One region of the Streptomyces sp. 4F14 genome, then DNA from elsewhere that is predicted to be linked to it. Evidence: riboswitches for the same ligand, from Rfam matches in the RefSeq annotation. Region 1 holds a riboswitch; each other region holds the start of a gene.
The links. Region 1 has a riboswitch for cyclic di-AMP ahead of ACLZOT_RS37155 (M23 family metallopeptidase). Riboswitches for the same ligand answer to the same signal wherever they lie in the genome.
Positions count from the first base shown of each region.

Region 1 (5,437 bases):
CAGGGCATCGAGAAGGGCCACGTGGTACGGGATTTGCTGTTCCGCCGGGTAGATCAACGCCCTTAAGGGGCGCGGGGCTGTATCGATTTGCGGCTCCGCCGCGTGGGCGCGAGCAACCACAATGGCGCCGCACCCAGCAGACAACCCATCGCGGCAGAACCATTCCCTCGTTATGGTCATTGACGTGTCGACCAGTGCCGCGTACCCACCCGTCCCCCTGATACCCCGCCCCCGCTGGTGGCAACGCCCAGCCGTCCGCTACACGGCTCTCATCACCCTCCTCACGATCTCCGGCGTGGTCATCCTCGCGCTGGTCCGCGAACAGACCGGCACCCAGGGCCTGTTGGTGGGCCTCGGCCTGGCGATCTTCCCCGTCCCCCTCCTCCTCACCGCGTTCCGCTGGCTGGACCGAGTGGACCCCGCCCCCTGGCGGAACATGGTGTTCGCGTTCGCCTGGGGCGCCTGCGCGGCGACGCTGATCGCGATCGTGGCGAACACGTTCACGACGCAGTGGATAGCGAACACGACCGCGGATCCGGACGGCGCGGACACCCTCGGCGCGACCCTGATCGCCCCGATCGTCGAGGAGACCGCGAAGGCCGCGGCCGTACTCCTCGTCTTCCTGTTCCGCAGGCGGCAGTTCACGGGCCTCGTCGACGGCGTCGTCATCGCGGGAACCGCGGCCGCGGGGTTCGCGTTCACCGAGAACATCCTCTATCTGGGCTCGGCGTACGGCACGGACCAGATCGCCGGCGACAAGGTGTCGGTGACGGCGGCGACGTTCTTCGTACGGGTGATCATGTCCCCGTTCGCGCACCCCCTGTTCACGGTCTTCACCGGCATCGGCTTCGGCCTGTCCGCGCTCACGGTCGACGGCCGCCGCGTACGCCGCGTCCTGTTCCCCCTCACCGGCCTCGTCCTCGCGATGGGCATGCACTCCCTGTGGAACGGCTCCGCGCACTTCGGCCCGCTCGGCTTCTTCGTCGTGTACGGCGTGTTCATGGTCCCGGTGTTCGGCCTCCTGACCTGGCTGGTCATCTGGACCCGCCAACGCGAACTCCGCTACCTGCGCGAGGAACTCCCCGCGTACGTCGCCGCCGGCTGGCTCTCCCCCGCCGAACCCTTTGCCCTCTCCTCCATGAAGGCCCGCCGCGTCGCCCGCGACTACGCGACCCACTACCTGGGCAAACCGGCGGCCAAGACCCTCACCGAGTACGAGTCCACGGCCCTGGCCCTCGCCCAGCTCCGCCGCCGGGGACGCCTCGGGCACCCGCCCGCCGACTTCGTGGCCAGGGAACAGCGCCTCCTCGCAGCCCTCTGGACCGCCCGCACCACCACCCGCCCGGCCCTCGAATACGCGGCCCGCGCGACGGCCCCGCCGATGCCGGTGACGCTGCCTTGGCAACACCAGTGGCAGCCGCCCGTCACCTGGCAGCAGCCTCCGGCGTACGGGGCGCCCTACGGCGGGTACCGGGCGTAGACCTCAGACGGGCAACGCCCAGCTCGGGCCGCCCGGAGCACCTGCCCGGCGCCCATAGAGGGAGCGGCTCGTCAACCGGCGTACGCGCAAGCAGTGCTGTCGACTCCGTGCGGCCGAGCAGTCGTTCCCCGGGCTGAAAGCACTCCGGCGGCAAGGCCGTCACTCCTTACCGCCGGGAAGGAAACCCCGGACAACTCCCCCTACGCAGAAGCCCCCGTAAGCAACCCCACCTCCGCCTCCGTCAGCTCCACCTCGCCCACGGCCAGCAGTGCGGGGAGCTGTTCGACCACCCGTGCGGAGGCGATCGGCGCGGCGACCGTCGGCTGGGCGGCGAGCCACGCGAGGGCGATCGTCGCGACCTCGACACCCCTCGCGCCGGCTATCTCGTCGAGGGCGGCGAGGACCTTCACGCCCCGCTCGGACTCCAGGTGCTTGCCCGCCCCGGCGGCGGCGCGGGCGCCCTCGACGACGGCACCCGGGCGGTACTTGCCCGTCAAGAAGCCGGAGGCGAGCGCGAAGTACGGCACCGCGGCCAGGCCGGCCTGGGAGACGGTGTCCTGGAGGGCGCCCTCGTACGTGTCGCGGGAGACGAGGTTGTAGTGCGGCTGGATCGCGACGTACCGGGCGAGGTTCTCGCGGTCGGAGAAGTCGAGGGACTCGCGCAGACGGTCGGCGGAGATGTTGGACGCGGCGATGTGCCGGACCTTGCCCGCCCGGACGAGTTCGTCGAGCGCGCCGATGATCTCCTCGACGGGCGTGTCGGGCTGGTCGAAGTGGGTGTAGTAGAGGTCTATGTGGTCGGTGCCGAGGCGCTTCAACGAGGCGTCGGCCGCCGCCTTGATGTTGTCGGCGGACAGGCCCTTGAACTCGGGGTGCTGGCTGACCTTGGTGGCGATGACGATGTCGTCCCGGTTGCCGCGCGAGGCGACCCACTTGCCGATGATCGTCTCGGACTCGCCGCCGCTGTTGCCCTCGACCCAGGCGGAGTAGGCGTCGGCGGTGTCGACGAAGTTGCCGCCCGCGGCGGCGTACGCGTCGAGGACGGCGAAGGAGGCCGCCTCGTCGGCGGTCCAGCCGAAGACGTTGCCGCCGAGGGAGAGGGGGAAGACTTCGAGGTCGGAGGAGCCGAGCGGGCGCAGAGTAGTCATGCTCTACGTCAACGACGGCCCCGGACGCGCACATTCCGCCGGTACCGCAAAGATCCGGTCAGAAGCAGCGCATAAAAAAACCGGGGCCGCCCCGAATCCGAAGCGGCCCCGCGTCAAAAAACCTCAGGGGTTCAGCCCGTTGCTCCGCAGCCACGCCATCGGGTCGATGCCGGTGGACGCGCCCCCGGGGTGGACCTCCAGGTGCAGGTGCGCCCCGGTGACGTTCCCGGTCGCCCCGACCCGCCCGATGACATCGCCCGTACCGACCTTCTGGCCGACACTGACGCTGATGGACGACTGGTGGGCGTACCAGATCTCGGTGCCGTCATCCAGAGTGAGGATGGTGCGGTAGCCGTAGGACCCGGCGTACCCGGCCTCCGTGATGGTCCCGCTGTGGACGGCCTTGATGAGCGTCCCGGTGGGCGCCGCGAAGTCGAGCCCGGTGTGGTAGCCGGACGACCACAGGGCCCCGGACTGCCCGAACGTCGAGGTGATGGTGTACGAGGAGGTCGGCAGCGCGTACTGCTTGGCGAGCTCGGCGAGCCGCGCCTCCTCGGCCTTGCGCTTGGCCGCGGCGTCGGCCTCTTCCTTGGCGTCCTCGACGTTGGCCTGCGCGGCCTTGGCGGCCTTCGCGGCGGCCTCGGCCTCGGCGCGCTGGGCGGCGACCTTGGCCTGCTGGTCGGCCTGCGTCTGCTGGGACTCGGCCTGCGCGATGATCCGGCTGCGCAGCGCCTCGGCGGCGTCGGAGGACTCCTGGCCGGCCTCGGCGACGATGTTGCTGATCGGCGCGGGGTCCTGGGCCTGGTCGCCGTCGTCGGAGACGAGGGAGCCGACGCCGGGTATGTCGGCGACGTTGATGGAGACGGGCGCGTTGCCCGTGTTGGCGCTGGCCATGCCGCCCGCGCTGACGGCGGCGATGACGCCGACGCCGAGGACCGTGGAGCTACGGGCGAAGCCGCCGCCTCCGGTGCGCTGCTTGGCTACGCGGTGCCTGCCCTTGACCGGGACGGAGTCCGCCGTCGGGTTCCACTCCTCCCAGGGGCCTTCTTCGTCGGCTCGGTAGCCGCCGAACCCGAAGGTCGGCTGAGGGGCGGGGGCCTCGGGGGCAGTCGGGTTCGCCACGCGGGCGCACTCCTTTCCTTCCGCTGCCTACCGGGTTAGCTGACGGGTTCGGAGCGGGAAGGTCTCCTACGCGCGTAAACCGCCCGCTCGTGAGCGGTGGCGTCCGCGTGATTCACCCCAAGGTGGTGGTTCCCCGGTTCCCTTACGGGATTCGGCGCGTGCGCACGGAGCCGCCTCTTGTGACGGCTGTGACCGTGCTGCGTTATCGAACGTTAATCGACCTGGGGGGCCGTTTCCAAGCCGTTCCTCTTGATCGACAAACATTTTGGCCTGGGATTTTTGGGTCAACCGCAGGGAGAAACGGGCAAGTTGGGGTGCTGATGAGAACAGCGGGATACACAGAGTGATCACATCTGGGCACAAAAGAACCGGGACCCTGTTTCCAGGATCCCGGTTCTCTTTCAGTAGCGGGGACAGGATTTGAACCTGCGACCTCTGGGTTATGAGCCCAGCGAGCTACCGAGCTGCTCCACCCCGCGTCGGTGAGACAACTATAGGCAGACGCCGGGCGGATCTCCAAACCGGTTTCCCTAGACCCCCGGGTTGCGGGCGTGCGTCAGCGTCTCCCAGGCCACGAACAGGTCGTCCGTACCGGCGGGCCGGTGCCGCTCCACCAGCCGGTGCGCCGCCGGGAGCGGCTCGCCGAGGCGGCCCTCCAGGTGGTTGACCAGGACCTCCAGGTCGGGCCCCATGTTCCGGTCGACCTTCCCGCCGCACAGCCACGCCGGGGCCTTCTCGCCCTCCTGGTAGCGGGCGTGCAGCTCGGCCGCCGCCCTCAGCCGGTCCTTGGCCTCGCCGTACAGGTCGACACCCTGGTGCCAGGCGGTCTCCGCGATGTGCGAGGCCGCCGCCAGCGAGTACCCGGCGTGCTTGAAGTTGCGGCACGTCTCCTGGGAGACGCCGTCCTTGAACGTCGTCTGCCCGAACCAGTACTTCGTCAGCTTCACCGGGTCGTCGAGCCCGGCCCTCGCCGGCGCGATCGGCACCCGCCCGTCCTTCTCCAGATAGAAGTACGCCGGCACCCGCGCCCGGAACCTGCTCAGCGCCTGGTCGAACACCTTGTGGTCGTTCGTGAAGACCCCGATCCCGATCGCCGCGTCCGCCATCGCGAGATCCCAGTTCCCGTTGTAGTCCGGGACTTCTCTCGTCACGGCGGGCAGGTACGCGTTCCTGAGCATGCCCTCGAACCTCAGCACCCGGTCCTGGGGCCACCCCGCCCCCGGCGTGTGCCGGACGATCTCCGCCGCCCGCGCCCACGTCGACCCCGCCCACGCGGTCTGGAGCCCGGCGTCGTCCTCCGTGTGCCGCCGGATCCGCCCCGACCAGGCGTCCATGATCTCCCGCGCCTTCACGGCGTGCGCCTGCTTGCCGGTCACCCGGAACAGCAGGGCCTGCGTGTAGGCGGCGATCGCGTCCTGCCGCTCCTCCACACACCCGTGCGCGGGCCGGTCCGGCTGGTCGCCGCCGGGGCAGTCGACACTCTCGTACGGCTCCGGCCGGTACTTGTACGAGCCGTACTTGCTGTCCCGCATGTCCAGATAGGCCCGCAGCCAGGGCTGCTTCCCGGCGCGCACGTTCTCGCGTACGACGTCGAGCTGATCCGCACCGACGAGAACCCCCGGGTGCGTGAACGAGGCGTCCGGGGGCAGGGCGCGGGCCATCTGGCGGGGTTCGCCGGCGGAGCTGG
Region 1 is NZ_JBLRVY010000028.1:25,458-30,894, forward strand. It holds gene trmB (tRNA (guanosine(46)-N7)-methyltransferase TrmB) at 1-66, shown strand, start outside; gene ACLZOT_RS37145 (PrsW family intramembrane metalloprotease) at 173-1,480, shown strand; gene ACLZOT_RS37150 (aldo/keto reductase) at 1,681-2,628, opposite strand; gene ACLZOT_RS37155 (M23 family metallopeptidase) at 2,752-3,750, opposite strand; cyclic di-AMP (ydaO/yuaA leader) riboswitch at 3,758-3,917, opposite strand; tRNA gene ACLZOT_RS37160 (tRNA-Met) at 4,156-4,229, opposite strand; gene ACLZOT_RS37165 (alginate lyase family protein) at 4,281-5,437, opposite strand, start outside.

Region 2 (5,437 bases), on a different contig from region 1:
TGCGGCGACGGGACCTCGCCTCGTCGGCGTCGGCCTCGGCGGTCGGGGTTCCGTGGTCGTCGGATGCGTTCGGTGCCATGTCTGCCTTACCTCCGTCGTCGGCGGCGGCCGGTGGGCATCTCCGGGCAACCCACTCCTGACCGCCATTCTCACCCGAATCGGTGAGTCGTGGTCCTGCGTCTGCCATCCATGACACCAAACCGGACCCGCCTGCGACGTCACCCCGCAGAGCCAACTCCACGTACTCCTGGGGTATGACACGCCACACCGGCACCCCGTACTCCCCTAGGGGTCCCGAAGCTCATACCTGAGGGTCGGGAGCCGCCGCTCACCCCGCCCGGTGCACCACCGCGTCGCACATCTCCACCAGCGCCAGCTTCGCGTCGCACTCGGGGAGCGGGGACAGCGCCGCGCGGGCCTCCTCCGCGTAGCGGACCGTGTCGCGGCGGGCCTGTTCGAGGGCCGGGTGGGCGCGCAGCGCGGTGAGGGCCTCGGTGTGGCGGGCGTCGTCCGTGAGGTCGGAGTCGAGGAGTTCGCACAGGGCGACGTCCTCGGCCAGACCGAGGCGGGCGGCGCGCTCGCGCAGGCGCAGGACGGGGAGCGTGGGGATGCCCTCGCGCAGGTCCGTGCCGGGGGTCTTGCCGGACTCGTGGGAGTCGGAGGCGATGTCGAGGACGTCGTCGGCGAGCTGGAAGGCGACGCCGAGGCGTTCGCCGTACTGCGTGAGGACGTCCACGACCGTCTCGTCGGCGCCGGAGGTCATCGCTCCGAAGCGGCAGGAGACGGCGACGAGGGAGCCGGTCTTGCCCGCGAGGACGTCGAGGTAGTGGTCGACGGGGTCGCGGCCGTCGGTGGGCCCGGCGGTCTCCAGGATCTGGCCGGTGACGAGCCGTTCGAACGCCTCGGCCTGGATGCGGACGACCTCGGGGCCGAGGTCGGCGAGGATCTGGGACGCGCGCGCGAAGAGGAAGTCGCCCGTGAGGACGGCGACGGAGTTGCCCCAGCGGGTGTTGGCGCTGGCCACCCCGCGCCGGACCTCGGCCTCGTCCATGACGTCGTCGTGGTAGAGGGTGGCGAGGTGGGTGAGTTCGACGCCCACGGCGGACGGCACGACACCGGGCGCGTACGGGTCGCCGAACTGCGCGGCGAGCATCACCAGGAGTGGCCGGAAACGTTTGCCTCCCGCGCGCACGAGGTGCTGCGCCGCCTCCGTGATGAAGGGGACCTCGCTCTTGGTGGCTTCGAGCAGTCCTTCCTCGACAGCCGCCAATCCTGCCTGGACATCGGCTTCCAGCGCCTGGTCCCGCACGCTCAGCCCGAACGGCCCGACGACGGTCACGAGGGATCTCCTGTCTGCTGTTGCCCACGGGCGACTGTTGGCGATTACACGGTTTGTCGATAGGTCGCTGCCATCACTCAAGTCAGCGTATCCGGTCACGTTTCGATCACCGATAGCCCCCACGGTTACAGCACGGGCGCTATCGGATCACGCCCGTTATGCAGACGATGGATCGATAAGGCACATCATCTCCGGACATTCATACCTTGTGCACATTTTGCCGTTATTGCTATTTCGTGAGTTGAGTCACGGGCACTTCCTCCGCCCGCCCCTCCCCCACCACTCTTCCCCCTTGCCCCTGTTGGCGAGTTGACCCTTGGCGGTCGCAAAGGATCAAGCGCCCCATACACCTCACCCGGAGGTCAATAGGGGCGAGATGTGAATCAGGCACTTGTTCCGGACATGTGCTCTCGCATACGTTCCGCCGGGTCGGGCGGACGCCTAATCCTGCCGCCGCCCTTCACCACCTCATCGACGAACCACTCGCGTACGGCAGGAGCGGGGGACCCAGGTAGTACGCCGCGCCGGACACGTCCGCCGCGGCTCGGGGTGAAGCCGTGTCACCGTCCCCGGTGGCCCGGCCGGGCACCTCCCCGCCCGAACCCGACAGCTCACCTCGCAGGCGCCGGAGAGGAAAACCGCCATGCCTGCAGTCCGCAAGAAGCGTCTCGCCCGGGCCCTCGCCGTCGCCGCCACCGGCACGGCCCTGCTCGCCCTCCCGATCGTCGGCGCCACCAGTGCCTCCGCGGCCACCGGCACCTCGTCGTCCACGGTCGCCGGCTACCCGAACACCCTGGACGGCTGGATCCGCGAATCCCTCGCGATCATGGCCCAGAAGGGCATCCCGGGCAGCTACGACGGCATCTACCGCAACATCATCCGCGAGTCCTCCGGCAACCCCTGGGCCATCAACGACTGGGACTCCAACGCCGCCGCCGGCACGCCCTCCAAGGGCCTGCTCCAGGTCATCGACCCGACCTTCCAGGCGTACCACGTCGCCGGGACGGCGTACGACCCGTACGACCCGGTCGCGAACATCACCGCCGCGTGCAACTACGCGGCGGCGGTGTACGGGTCGATCGACAACGTCTTCGGCGCGTACTGAGCGAACACCCCTGTAGGAGCCCCGGTTTCGGACCGGGGCTCCTACAGGGAGCGCGTTACGGAAACATCCGTTCAAGAACGGTCGCCACTCCGTCCTCCTCGTTCGAGGACGTCACCTCGTCGGCCACCGCCTTGAGTTCGGGGTGCGCGTTGGCCATCGCGACCCCGTAGGCGGACCACTCGAACATCGGGATGTCGTTCGGCATGTCCCCGAAGGCGACCGTGTCCTCGGGGGCGATCCCGAGGCGTTCGGCGGCCAGGGCGAGCCCCGTGGCCTTGGTGACGCCGCTCGGCTGGAGTTCGACCGTGCCGGGCCCCGACATGGTGACCGTGGCGAGCGAACCGACCGCCGCGCGCGCGGTGGCCGCCAACTCGTCGTCCGTCAGCGCGGGGTGACGCAGCAGCACCTTGCTGATCGGCTCGCACCACAGGTCCTCGCGGCGTCCCACGCGCAGCGCGGGGAGCGTCGGGTGCGGCATCAGGTAGCCCGGCTCGATCAGCGTCAGCCCGTCCACACCGTCCTGGTCGACGGCGGCGTACACCTGGCCGACCTCCGCCTCGATCTTGCCGAGGGCGGTCTCCGCGAGTTCCCGGTCCAGCGTGACCGACCACAGGAGGCGGTCCTCGCTGGCGTCGTACACCTGCGCTCCCTGGCCGCACACGGCGAGCCCTCTGCCGCGCAGGATCTCCAGCAGGGGGCGCACCCGGGGGGCCGGGCGGCCGGTCACCACCAGGTGCCGCGCGCCGGCCTCCACGACCCGCTGGAGGGCGTTCAGCGAGCGGTCGGAGAAGGTGTCGTCGGCGCGCAGGAGCGTGCCGTCCAGGTCGGTGGCGACGAGGGCGTACGCGCGCGTGCCGGAAGCGGGGGTGGTGGGTGCGGCCATGATCAGAGAATACGGACCGCACCGCGCGCGGGAGGCCCGATGACCTCTCTCGCCACACCCGCGCGCGGGAGGGCCGGTTTCGCGACGAGCACCCGCGCGGGGTGACGAAAAGGTCCCCTTCGTCATCGAATCCCCATCGAGATGCCAACGCTTCTGCGAAGACTGCACCGGTTGGCAACAGCATGGGCCGCTATCTACCGCGGTGCCGTCTGGAGGGGTACGGTCCATGTGTCCAGGGGGGACTTGATCGGGGGGTCAGGTTGAACAGTGGGCGCATTCGTGTGCTGCGCGCGCAGGAGTTGGGCGAGGGGGAGCGTGAGCGGTGGCGGGCCCTGCGGGCCGCCTCGCCAGCCTTGCGCAATCCGTTCATGGAACCGGAGTTCGTCGAGGCCGTGGGGCGCGTACGGGCGCGTACGCGGGTCGCGGTGGTGTACGAGGGGCGCGAACCCGTCGGGTTCCTCCCCCACGAGCGCGGCCCGCTCGGCATGGGCCAGGCCCTCGCGCACGGCGTGTCGGACGCCCAGGGGGCGGTCCTGGCGCCCGGACTCGGCCTGGAGACAGGCGAGTTGATGCGCGCCTGCGCACTGTCGAGCTTCGCGTTCGACAACCTGGAGGCGGGCCAGGGCCTGTTCGTCCCGCACGCCGCCGCCGAGTACGCGGCCTACGTCATCGACGTCGAGAAGGGCTACGACACCTACGAGTCCGTGCTGCGCGGCCAGTCGCCGAAGTTCCTGCGGACGACGCTCGCCAAGGAGCGCAGACTCGGGCGCCAGGCCGGCGAGCTGAGGTTCGTGTTCGACGAACGCGACCCGGCCGCGCTGCGCGCCCTCATGGCGTGGAAGTCCGCGCAGTACCGCCGTACCGGCCGGCGCGACCGGTTCGCGCAGGAGTGGATCACGCGCCTGGTCGCACTCCTCGCCGACACGCGCACGCCGGAGTGCGCCGGCACGCTCTCCGTCCTGTACGCCGGGGAGCGGCCCGTCGCCGCGCACTTCGGGCTGCGCTCGTCGACCGTCCTGGCCTGCTGGTTCCCTTCGTACGACACGGAGTTCGCGAAGTTCTCGCCGGGGCTCGTGCTGCATCTGCGGATGGCCGAGGCGGCGGCGGCCGAGGGCATCACGACGCTGGACCTCGGGCGGGGGGCCGCCGAGTACAAGGAGGCGCTGAAGACCGGGGAGATCCCGGTGCACGAGGGCGCGTGGACGCGTCCGGGTGCGGGGGCGGCGCTCTACTGGCTGAGCCGTGAACCCTCGCGCCGGGCGCACCACTTCGTGCGCGGGCGCCCACGGCTCGCGAGCGCCGCCGCACGGGCGCTGAAGAGCGCCGGGCGGCTGCGGGGCGCCGGGTGAGCAGTACCGAGGGGTTCCAGCCGAGGGGTTCATGACATCAGGGGGGTTCATGTCCCGTACGACCCGTACATCCCAGGTACGAGCCGAGATACGGCGCTTCCTCGCCGTACGGCCCGTCCAGATCGGCGAGTTGGACCTGACCGGCGAGGGCGCGGCCCTGAGACCCGGCCCGGGCGGCCCGCCCGTGACCTCGGGGCCGGTGTTCGTGCTGGTCCGCCGGGAGGGCCGCCCGGTCGGCACGTTGCTCGGGGAGGTCCCGGAGGGGACGGACCCGAAGGCGACGCTGCGGGAACTGGCCGAACAGATGGGCAAGGACGGCCCGTTGGGGAGCAGCGACCGGACAACGGCCCAGCCGCCCCCGTACACGACGGTCGTCATCGCCACCCGCGAGCGGACCGGGAAGCTCGTGCACGCGCTCGACTCGATGCTCGCGCAGGACCATCCGCGGTTCGAGATCGTGGTGGTGGACAACGCGCCCGTCACGGGGGCTACCCGGGATCTCGTACGGGAGAAGTACGCCGAGCGGGTGAGGTACGTGTGCGAGCCGGTGCCGGGGCTCGCGATCGCGCACAACCGGGGGGTGGCCGCCGCGCGCGGGGAGGTCGTGGCGTTCACGGACGACGACGTCGTCGCCGACCCGCGCTGGCTCACCGAGCTGACCTCGCCGTTCACCGCCGACCCCGGCCTCGGCTGCACGACGGGGCTGATCCTGCCGGCCCGGCTGAGCACCCCGGCCCAGGTCCTCCTGGAGAGCCACGGCG
Region 2 is NZ_JBLRVY010000027.1:24,105-29,541, forward strand. It holds gene ACLZOT_RS36335 (LolA family protein) at 1-79, opposite strand, end outside; gene ACLZOT_RS36340 (polyprenyl synthetase family protein) at 329-1,339, opposite strand; cyclic di-AMP (ydaO/yuaA leader) riboswitch at 1,802-1,977, shown strand; gene ACLZOT_RS36345 (transglycosylase SLT domain-containing protein) at 1,983-2,444, shown strand; gene ACLZOT_RS36350 (HAD family hydrolase) at 2,500-3,327, opposite strand; gene ACLZOT_RS36355 (GNAT family N-acetyltransferase) at 3,588-4,676, shown strand; gene ACLZOT_RS36360 (glycosyltransferase) at 4,726-5,437, shown strand, end outside.
Region 2: another riboswitch for cyclic di-AMP. It lies ahead of ACLZOT_RS36345 (transglycosylase SLT domain-containing protein); the one in region 1 lies ahead of ACLZOT_RS37155 (M23 family metallopeptidase).

Region 3 (5,437 bases), on a different contig from region 1:
CGACGCGGGCAACCACGCCTCCCTCATCGACGGCTGCCGCCTGGCCCGCGGCACCGTCCAGGTCGTCGGCCACGCCGACCCGGAGGCCGTCCGCAAGACGCTGCGCACGTACGACGGGGAGGCGGTCGTCGTCTCCGACACCGTGTTCTCCGTGGACGGCGACGCGGCCCCCCTGCCGCGGCTCGCGGCGGCCTGCCGGGAAGCGGGCGCCGGGCTGGTCGTGGACGACGCGCACGGCCTCGGGGTCGTCGGCGACGGCGGGCGCGGGGCGCCGTACGCGGCGGGGCTCGCGGGCGCGGACGACGTCGTCGTCACCGTCACCCTGTCGAAGTCGCTGGGCAGCCAGGGCGGCGCGGTGCTGGGACCGGCGAAGGTGATCGACCATCTCGTCAACGCGGCCCGCACGTTCATCTTCGACACGGGACTCGCCCCGGCGGCGGCCGGCGCCGCCCTCGCGGCCCTCAGGCTGCTGCGGCGCGAACCCGAGCGCGCGCGGCGGGCCCGCGAGGTCGCGGGCGAGCTGCACGACCGGCTGACGGCCGCGGGCCTGGACGCGGTACGTCCCGACGCCGCGGTCGTCTCCGTGCGCGCCCCGTCGCCCGAGGCGGCCCTCCGCTGGGCGGCGGACTGCCGGACGGCGGGGCTCGCGGTGGGGTGCTTCAGGCCCCCTTCCGTGCCCGACGGTGTCTCACGGCTGCGGCTGACCGCCCGCGCGGACCTCTCCGGGGTCGAGCTGGACCGCGCTGTGCGGGTGATCGACGCGACACGACCATGAGTCGGCGGACACGGCCGTGCTGTGTTTCCTGAGCGCCGCGCTTGATCAGAGTGCCGAGGTGAACCCTGCCCAGCTCCCCGGGGTGAAGAGCAGTGCGGGTCCGGTGGGGGACTTGGAGTCGCGGACCGCGAGGAGACCCGTGAACGGGGCGGTCTCCACACAGTTGTTGGCTCCGGTGCTGTAGCTGCTGCGCAGCCATCGAGCCTCGGGCAGTGCGAGATGCAGTGCGCTTGCGGAAGGTACGTTCCGAGGCAGTGCTGACATGGGGGTGCCTCCTTACGCGCCGTCACCTATCCCGGCGATGAAATCCAACGAGTCCTCGGGTGAAAGGGCGTGGATCTGAAGGTTGGTGAAAGCCTCCGAGTAGGCCCGGAGGTCTTCCTTCCCCTCAAGGTGATGACTACTCGTCAAGTGGTCAAGAACGACCACATCCAGATCGGAAACGCTCGAAAACGAGAAGACAACGAAAGGCCCCGTGACGCCGATATGCGCTCCGGCGGTGAACGGGAGTACCTGGAGCGTCACTTGGGGGAGCCGCGCGTCGTCGAGGAGCCGTTCCAGTTGTGCCGCCATCACCTCGGGCCCGCCCACCTGACGGCGCAGCACCGCCTCGTCGAGCACCGCGCTCAGCAGCAGCGGCGGATCCCCGCGCAGCACGTCCTGCCGGGCCAGGCGCACCTCCACCAGCGCGTCCAACTGGCCCTCGTCCGCGCCCTCCAGGGCCGAGCGGGTCACCGCGCGGGCGTACTCGGGGGTCTGGAGCAGCCCCGGGACCACCGTCGTCTCCAGCGTGCGCATCGCGCTCGCCTGCGACTCCAGGCTGATGAAGTCCCGGTAGGTGGGCGGCAGTACACCCCGGTAGGCGTGCCACCAGTGGTCCCGGCCGACGCTCTCGCCGTCCCCGGCGAGCACCAGCATCAGTTCCCGCAGCCGGTGGTCGCTCACCCCGTAGGCGTCCAGGAGGAGCGCCACATCGGCCGGTTTCGCACTGCTGGTGCCGGTCTCGATCCGGCTCACCTTCGACTGGTGCCAGCCCACCAGCCGGGCCGCCTCGCCGCTCGTGAGCCGGGCCCGATTGCGTAACGCACGCAGTTCCGCGCCCAGTTTGCGGCGGCGTACGGCGGGGCCGTGTTGCATGCCCTTCTCCTCACTGCTCCCCATTACTCCTTGCGGGCCGCCCAAATCCGATCTGTCGTGGCAGAGTTCACCGCTTCGGGCGACAGATATATGCACATCCTGGTGGATCGCCGCACAGGACGGCCGTGGAAATGGCAGTCTGACGGTGAAGCACCAGTTCCGGGACCGTACTCGAACCATCCGCCGCGTGTCGGACGCCGGTCCCGTGGGAAAGGGACGACGTCGCCATGGCAGACCACCTGGAAGCATCCGTCACCCTGCCGAGCGACCCGCTGTCGGTCGCCGCGGCCCGTACCTTCACCGCGGGCACGCTCGCGGAGTGGGGCCTGCCGCCCGGCGCGGACCTCGCCGAGACCATCCGCCTGATCGTCTCCGAACTCGCCACCAACGCCGTCCAGCACACCCTGGGTCAGTCGCCGACCTTCACCGTCGACCTCGTCCTCGACCGGGACGAACAGCTCAGCGTCGGCGTCACCGACAGCCACCCGCGCTTCCCCAAACGCCTCCCGGCCGCTGTCCAGCAGGACAACGGCCGGGGGATGGTGATCATCCGCTCGCTGACGGCGGAGTGCGGGGGGCGCCTGAAGGTGCGGCCCACGCAGGAGGGCGGCAAGACGGTGCTGTGCGAGCTGCCCTGGACGGCGGTCGCGGACCGGGCTACTTGACCCGGCCGTACCAGACGCTCTTGGTCCAGATCTTCTGGAGCCGCACCACGTCACCCGTCTTCGGCGAGTGCCACACCTTATTGGCGCCCGCGTATATCCCGACGTGGTAGACGTTCGAGCCCGAGTGGAAGAAGACCAGGTCCCCCTTCTGCCGCTTCGACGTGGAGATGTGCTTGGTCCTGTTGTACTGCTGGGCCGCCGTGCGCGGCAGGGACTTGCCGGCCTTCTTGAACGCGTACTGCGTGAGCCCCGAGCAGTCGAACCGCTTGGGCCCGGCGGCGCCGTACTTGTACGGTGCGCCCTTCTTGGACGCCGCCACCTGGAGCGCCTTCGTCGACGCGGTGGCCGCCTCGGCGCCGGAGGCGACGCCCGGTACGACCACGGAGCCGCCCACGGCGGCCAGTGCGAAGGCCGAGACCGTACCGGCTCGGACCATCATCGACGGGACACGATTGAGCGCAGTCATGCGCAACCCTTCGTCAACCGCCTGAGAAGGATGACCTGTCGGATTCGGGCTGGCGAAGTTGGCCCGGCCGTGTCACCACGGCTTCACCCCAAGGGCTGCGCGGTACGGCCATGGTGTGACCGTTCCGGCGACCCGTACTGCTCGGGTCCTCCACTCCTGCCGATGCACTCCTGTCGACTCGGTCATCCGGGCAGCGGCAGGACTCGGCGTCCACCCGGACCGCCCCGCCTCTGTGGCGGGGGCTTGTCGTCAGTCAGGGATCTTGACTCACTCGTGACCGAAATACCCAACGAATTCGAGGATTTGTGGCCTTACTCACGACTGGGCCATTCGGGTGAACAGTTCAGAGAACGGTCACGTGTCCGTCACCTGCGCAGCCGTCGATCAGGGCCGGAATGCCCCGGTCCGCACCCCGTATCCGCAGGTTGCGCAAGTCCTGAGGGCCGCCCGGGGGAAACCTCGTTACGCCGAACGGGGGACGGTTCTACGCCACCGGCCGCCGCTTCGCCGGACCCGCCGTGCCGATGCGGAATCACGCACTCCGTGACGCCCCCGTACGTCGCCGCGCGGGAGCACGGGCGGAGGCACGCGCACGGGGGACGAGGGGGCCGTGCGCCGATGTGCTCCTGTGCGGCGGCGGGACACGGGAGGGCGCGTGGGGCGCACGCGGCCCGAGTCCCCCGCGCCGCACGCGTCCTGCGGAAGGCTCAGTTCCGGGGCGGCGGCAGCGTCACCCTCGCCGTACGGCGGTCGCCGTCCAGGACCCGCAGCGCGCGGGCCAGCGTCTCGGCGTGGACCTCGTGCTCGCCGCGCTGGTGCATCAGCGTCAGGGCGTCGCGCAGCGCCGCAGCCTTCGCCACCAGCGCCTGCGCGGCCCTCAGGCCCCGGTAGGTGTCGCCGTCCCGGCTCGGGTTGATGCGGCCGACGAGGTCGACGACCGCCAGGTAGTGGTCGATCAGATCGGCCTCCGCGCGCGTCAGCGCCGGGAGCGGGGGGAGTTCCGGCAGCATCCAGACCTCACCTTCCGCCGCTCGCCCCGCGGTTGGACACGATCCGGTCGACGACGCCGTACGCGACCGCCGCGTCCGCGTCGAGGATCAGGTCCCGTTCGATGTCCTCGGTGACCTGCTCGGGGGTGCGGCCGGTGTGGCGGACGAGCAGTTCCTCCAGCAGGGCGCGGACCCGGCTCAACTCCTCGGCCTGGATGGCGAGATCGCTGGCCTGGCCCTGGAACTCGCCGGCCTCGGGCTGGCCGATCACCACCCGCGCGCCGGGCAGCATCAGCCGCCGGCCCGGGGTGCCGGCCGCGAGCAGGACCGCCGCCGACGAGCCCGCCTGGCCCAGGCAGATCGTCTCCACGTCGCAGCTGACGTACCGCATCGTGTCGTAGATCGCCGACATCGCCGTGAACGAGCCGCCCGGGGAGTTGATGTACAGCGAGATCGCCTGGTCCGGGTCCTTGTACTCCAGGTGCATGAACTGGGCCATCACGTCGTTCGCCGAGATGTCGTCGACCGGCGTCCCCAGGAAGACGATCCGCTCCTCCAGGAGCTTCGAGTAGGGGTCCAGGGTCCGCGTGCCGTTGCTCGTGCGTTCGTGGAACTCGGGCAGGACGTGACGGGCATGGGCATTCATGGGTGACCCTCCTTCGGCGCCTGTAAAAAATGTACAGGACGTACGTAGGGGAGGGGTCAGTGACGCGGCAGCTCGCGGAATCCGGTGAGCAGGGCCCGCAGTCCGAGGTCGAAGGCCAGGGTGGCGCGGCTGCGGTCGGCGGGGGTCTGGTCGAGTACGGCGCTGAGGTGCGGAGCCGTGTCGCGGGCGACGTCGGGGACCATCACGGGCGGCGCCACCAGGTCGAGGGCGGAGCCGAGGACGAAGCTCTCCAGCGCCGTGATCAGCGGCATGACCTCCTTCGCGGCGAACCCGGCGTCCAGGAGCAGCTTCGCGACCTTCTCGTACATCGCGTGCATGAAGGGTTCGGCCAGCGGGGCGGTGGCCAGCAGGGGGACGGACCCCGGGTGGGCGGCGAAGGCGGCGAGGTAGGAGCGGGCCCAGTCCTCCAGGGCCTTGTCCCAGGGCTGCGACCAGTCCTGGTCGCCTCCCATCGTCAGGGCGAGTTCCTCGCGCATCAGCGAGATGATCTCGTCGCGGCCGGTGACGTGGTGGTAGAGCGCGGACGGGGCGACGCCCAGGGCCTTGGCCAGGGCCGGAATGGAGAGCGTGCCCTTCTCGTCGGCCAGGCGCAGTGCCGCGGCACCGATGCGCCGGCGGTCCAGCAGGGGGGTGCGCGGCCGTCCCACAGTGGCTCCTCGTCTCCGTGTGCCGTAACCCAGAAGTTACCGAATGGCATTCAGTAAAACTCTTCCCAGTCGCCCGGGAGGCGCCTACATT
Region 3 is NZ_JBLRVY010000023.1:126,232-131,668, forward strand. It holds gene ACLZOT_RS33515 (8-amino-7-oxononanoate synthase) at 1-775, shown strand, start outside; gene ACLZOT_RS33520 (DUF397 domain-containing protein) at 821-1,039, opposite strand; gene ACLZOT_RS33525 (helix-turn-helix domain-containing protein) at 1,052-1,912, opposite strand; gene ACLZOT_RS33530 (ATP-binding protein) at 2,140-2,577, shown strand; gene ACLZOT_RS33535 (C40 family peptidase) at 2,570-3,043, opposite strand; cyclic di-AMP (ydaO/yuaA leader) riboswitch at 3,047-3,262, opposite strand; gene ACLZOT_RS33540 (hypothetical protein) at 3,751-4,053, opposite strand; gene ACLZOT_RS33545 (ATP-dependent Clp protease proteolytic subunit) at 4,061-4,678, opposite strand; gene ACLZOT_RS33550 (TetR/AcrR family transcriptional regulator) at 4,735-5,346, opposite strand.
Region 3: another riboswitch for cyclic di-AMP. It lies ahead of ACLZOT_RS33535 (C40 family peptidase); the one in region 1 lies ahead of ACLZOT_RS37155 (M23 family metallopeptidase).

Region 4 (5,437 bases), on a different contig from region 1:
CTTCTGGGTGTAGCCGGCGTCGGTGAAGACCTTGATCATCTTGGAGTTGGCGGGGAGGACCTCGGCGGCGAAGCGGCGGATCCCGCGCTCGCGCGCGACGGCGCCGATGTGCTCCAGGAGGGCGGAGGCGACGCCGCGGCCCTGGTGGGCGTCCTGGACGAGGAAGGCGACCTCCGCCTCGTCGGCGGGACCGGTGGCGGGCAGGCCGTCGGGGCCGATGCGGTCATAGCGTACGGTGGCGATGAACTCGCCTCCGACGGTGGCGGCGAGTCCCACCCGGTCCACGAAGTCGTGGTGCGTGAAGCGGTGGACGTCCTTCGCGGACAGGCGCGGGTAGGGCGCGAAGAAGCGGTAGTACTTCGACTCGTCCGACACCTGCTCGTAGAAGCTGACCAGGCGCTCGGCGTCGTCGGCGGTGATGGGCCGCACTCGCGCGGTGCCGCCGTCGCGCAGCACCACGTCGGCTTCCCAGTGGGCGGGGTACTCGTGCCGCTCCTGCGCGCTCTGCATGGGGCCCAGCGTACGGCTCGCGTCCGACAACGGCGCGAGGCAGTCTGGGGGACGGAAGACGGCACCGACCGGACCGAGGCCGCGGTCCGGACAGCCGTCCCGGGGAGGCCGTCGCGCCTCCTCCGGGAACGCTTCACGTGTGGAAAAATGGTCTAGACAACCCTGAACACCGAAGGGCAGCATCATCATGGCTGAGCGCCGCGTCACCATCGGCTGGGCGGAGGGCCTTCACGCCCGCCCCGCCTCCCTCTTCGTCCGAGCCGCCACGGCCACCGGCGTCCCGGTCACGATCGCCAAGGCGGACGGCAACCCCGTCAACGCGGCCTCCATGCTGGCCGTACTCGGCCTCGGCGCCCAGGGCGGCGAGGAAGTCGTCCTGGCCTCCGCGGCCGAGGGCGCGGACGCCGCTCTCGACCGGCTGGCCAAGCTGGTCGCCGAGGGCCTGGACGAGCTCCCCGAGACCGTCTGACGCCACCCACGCGCGTGTACGGAGCCGCGCCGTCCCTTTCCGGGCGGTGCGGCTCCGTCATTTCCGGGGCGTCCCGGAATGAATTGCCCCGCAAAGACCCACGGGCGCACGAGCGCACACGAAAGGCGCGCGCCGAGAAATTCACGGCGCGCTCACAAAAGGGCAGCGAAAATACACTTCCGCCGAATATCTCTTCTTTGTATACGGCGCCCGTGTTAATGCCGCAGGCCGGACATGTTTACGACGTGTTGCGAAGTCCTCACACGGTCCGCGCCCGCGAAGCGCAGCCGGTGGGCGCCGAGGGAGCGCTCGGTGTGCAGGGCGGTGACCGCCCGCGCGCGCTCGGCGTCCCCGCGCGCGACGGCGTCGACGATCGCGCCGTGCTCGGCCCAGGAGTCGACGGGGCCGGCCGACGGCTCGACCGCGTACATCCAGGCGATCTTGTGGCGCAGCTGGGTCAGCGTCGAGGTCAAGGCGTGGCTTCCGGACGCCTGGGCGAGCGTCTCGTGGAACCAGCCGCCCAGGGAGCGCAGATCCTCGCTGTTGCCCCGCCTGGCGCGCTCCTGGCCCAGCCTGACGAGGCCGCGCAGCACCTTCAGGTGGGCCTCGGTGCGCCGCTGGGCGGCCCGGGCTGCGCCGAGCGGCTCCAGCAGCAGGCGCATCTCCAGCAGGTCGGCGGCCTCCTGCTCGGTCGGCTCGGCCACGCACGCGCCCGCGTGACGCCGCGTCACCACGAAGCCCTCGGCCTCCAGCGTGCGCAGCGCCTCGCGGACGGGGACGCGGCTGACGCCGTACCGGCGCGCGAGGAGTTCCTCGGTGAGGCGGCTGCCGCGCTCGTAGACACCCGCGACGATGTCGTCCCGGACGGCCGTGCACACCGAGTGCGCCGGAATACGCATGACGGACCTCCGCCTTAATCCCCGTGAAACGTCGACGGTTGACGTGTGTTCCGTGACTCTATTGCAATGAGCGGGAATTTCCGATGGCGAGCCGGAATCCATGGATATTTTTTGGACAGGGCGGCGTCCGAAACGTCGAAAGCCCCGGCCGAGGGGGCCGGGGCTGGACGATCTCGCGCGGGTCAGACGTCGACGCCGTGCGCGCGCAGGTAGGCGACCGGGTCGATGTCGGAGCCGTATTCCGGTGTCGTACGGGCCTCGAAGTGCAGGTGCGGGCCGGTGACGTTGCCCGTCGCGCCCGAGTAGCCGATGCGCTCCCCCGGGGTGACCGTCTGGCCCACCGCGACGGAGATCGACGACAGGTGGCCGTACTGGGTGTACGTCCCGTCGTTCATCCGGACGACGATCTGGTTGCCGTAGGCGCCGCCCCAGCCGGCCTCCACGACCGTGCCGAGGCCGACGGCGTGCACCGGGGTGCCGGTGGCGGCGTGGAAGTCGATGCCCGTGTGGCTGCCGGAGGACCACAGGGAGCCGCCGCTGCGGTAGCCGGTGGAGACGTACGAGCCGGTGATCGGGGCGACGAAGGCGTTCAGGCGGGCGCGCTCGGCCTCCCGGGCGGCGCGGGCCTCCGCCGCGCGCGCGGCCTTCGCCTCCTCGGCGGCCTGGACGCGCAGCGCCTCGGTGCGCGCGCGTACGGCGGCGTGCTCGACGGCCTGCCGCTGGTCGGCGGCCCGGGCCTCGAGGTGCTCGGCGACCAGGTCGAGGCGCAGGGTGACGGTGTCGTCGGCGGCCATGACCGTGTTCGCGGCGGTCGGTTCGGGGGGTGATCCGGCGGCCAGCGCCGAGGTCGTCAGCGCCGCTATGCCCGCCGCGCGGGCGGTCGTACGCTGCATCCGGGTCGCCTTGCGGCGCTTGCCGGTGGCGCAGGTGAACGCCATGGGGTCGAGTTCGTCCTTTCCTTCCCTCTCGCCTACCGGGTTAGCTGACGGGTTCGGAGCAGGAAGGTCTCCTACGGGCGCGGGCGCCCGATTCACCCCAGGGACTGTGGGTCCCCGGCTCCCCTGGCTCGCGCCGTACGGGGACTCGGCGATGGCTGTCCGGTGCCGCGGTGTGCGGCGTACTGCCCGACGAACAGCCCGGACGACGCTAGAGGGCGTGCCCCCGATTCCCAAACGCACAGCGGTTTTTGTAGCGCACACCACAGGGCAGAGGCATACCCTCCGGGCGAAAACGGTCACCCTCGGAGGGATGCGTTTCGGGTGGGGTGTGGCCCTGCGAACAGCGAACTCACGGGGGCTTGCGGTTGCTCGGTGGCACGCGCGCGTAGGGCTCGTCCCCGTCGCCCTACGCGCGCGTGCACCGGTGTCCCTACTCCGCCGTCACCACCCGCACCGGCCCGATCCCGAGCGCCTCGACCGGCTCCCGGATCTCCTTCGCGTCGCCGACGAGGACGGTGACGAGACGGTCGACGGGGAAGGCGTTGACGACCGCGGCGGTGGCCTCGACGGTGCCGGTGGCCGCGAGCCGCCGGTACAGGGTCGCCTGGAAGTCGTCGGGGAGGTGCTGCTCGACCTGGTCGGCGTGGGTCCCTGCGACGGCCGCGGCGGTCTCGTACTTGAGTGGCGCCACGCCGACGAGGTTCTGCACGGCGAAGTCGCGCTCGGCGTCCGTGAGTCCCTCGGCGGCGAGGGTGCGCAGGACGGTCCACAGGTCCGCGAGGGCGGGCCCGGTGTTGGGCGTGTCGACGGAGCCGCTGATGGCGAGCATCGAGGCGCCCGAGCCGTCCGGGGCGGAGCGCAGGACCTGCCCGAAGGCGCGCACGCCGTAGGTGTAGCCCTTCTCCTCGCGCAGGACGGCGTCCAGACGGGACGTCAGGGTGCCGCCGAGACAGTACGTGCCGAGGACCTGGGCGGCCCACACGCGGTCGTGCCGGTCGGCGCCCACGCGCCCGATCAGCAGCTGCGTCTGGACGGCGCCGGGCCGGTCGACGATGACGACGCGCCCGGCGTCGTCGGCGGTGACCGGCGGAACCGGCCGGGGCTGGCCGGCGGACCCCGTCCAGGCGCCCAGGGTCTCGCCGAGCAGCGCGTCGAGGTCGATGCCGTTCAGGTCGCCGACGACGACCGCGGTGGCCGTGGCGGGGCGCACGTGCCGGTCGTAGAAGGCGCGGACGGCGGCGGCGTCGATCTTCTCGACGGTGTCCTCGGTGCCCTGGCGCGGGCGCGACATGCGCGAGGTCGCCGGGAACAGCTCCTTGTACAGCTCCTTGGCGGCCCGCCGGGAGGGGTTGGCCAGCTCGTGCGGGATCTCGTCGAGCCGGTTGCGCACCAGCCGTTCGACCTCGCCCTCGGCGAACGCGGGCGCGCGCAGGGCGTCGGCGAGCAGCCCGAGCCCCTTGGCGAGCCGGGAGGCGGGGACCTCCAGGCTGAGCCGGACGCCGGAGTGGTCGGCGTGCGCGTCGAGCGTGGCGCCCGCGCGCTCCAGCTCGGCGGCGAACTCCTCGGCGGTGTGCCGGTCGGTGCCCTCGGAGAAGGCGCGCGCCATGATCGTGGAGACGCCGTCCAGGCCGGTCGGCTCGGCCTCCAGGGGCGCGTCGAGGAGGATCTCGACGGCGACGACCTGCTGGCCGGGGCGGTGGCAGCGCAGGACGGTCAGGCCGTTGCCGAGGGCGGCGCGCTCGGGCGCCGGGAACGCCCAGGGCTTGGCCTCGCCCGCCTGGGGCTGCGGGTGGAAGTCCATGGTGGCGAGCTCGGTCACTTGGCCGTCTCCTCGTTGTCGTCGCCGGCCTCTACGGTCGCTTCACGCGCGGGGTCGTCGGGAACGTCCCCGTCCTCGGCGCTGTCCGGGTGCTTGGGCTCGTAGACGAGCACCGCGCGGTTGTCGGGCCGCAGCCGGGCCTTGGCGATCTCCTGGACTTCCTGCGGGGTGATCTCCAGCACGCGCTGTACGGCGGTGAGGGCGAGCTGCGCGTCGCCGAACAGGACGGCGAAGCGGCACAGTTCGTCCGCGCGCCCGGCGACCGTGCCGAGCCGGTCCAGCCACTCGCGCTCCAGCTGCGCCTGCGCGCGCTCCATCTCCTCGGCCGTCGGGCCCTCCTCGGCGAACCGGGCGAGCTCCTCGTCGATGGCGGCCTCGATGACGGGCACCTCGACGTCCCCGGACGTCTTGACGTCCAGCCAGCCCAGGGAGGGCGCCCCGGCCAGCCGCAGCAGGCCGAAGCCGGCCGCGACGGCGGTCCGGTCGCGCCGTACGAGCCGGTTGTACAGGCGGGAGGACTCGCCGCCGCCGAGGACGGTCAGGGCCAGGTCGGCGGCGTCCCCCGCGCGCGTGCCGTCCTCGGGGAGGCGGTAGGCGGCCATCAACGCGCGCGCGGGGACCTCCTCGACGACGACCTCGCGCAACTGCTCGCCGATGACGTCCGGGAGGGAGCCGTCGCGCGGTTCGGGCTTGCCGTCGTGCGCGGGGATGGAGCCGAAGTACTTCTCGACCCAGGCGAGCGTCTGCTCCGGGTCGATGTCGCCGACGACGGACAGGACCGCGTTGTTGGGCGCGTAGTACG
Region 4 is NZ_JBLRVY010000003.1:129,508-134,944, reverse strand. It holds gene ACLZOT_RS05315 (GNAT family N-acetyltransferase) at 1-510, opposite strand, end outside; gene ACLZOT_RS05310 (HPr family phosphocarrier protein) at 698-979, shown strand; gene ACLZOT_RS05305 (GntR family transcriptional regulator) at 1,195-1,878, opposite strand; gene ACLZOT_RS05300 (M23 family metallopeptidase) at 2,061-2,816, opposite strand; cyclic di-AMP (ydaO/yuaA leader) riboswitch at 2,831-2,977, opposite strand; gene ACLZOT_RS05295 (M16 family metallopeptidase) at 3,247-4,635, opposite strand; gene ACLZOT_RS05290 (M16 family metallopeptidase) at 4,632-5,437, opposite strand, start outside.
Region 4: another riboswitch for cyclic di-AMP. It lies ahead of ACLZOT_RS05300 (M23 family metallopeptidase); the one in region 1 lies ahead of ACLZOT_RS37155 (M23 family metallopeptidase).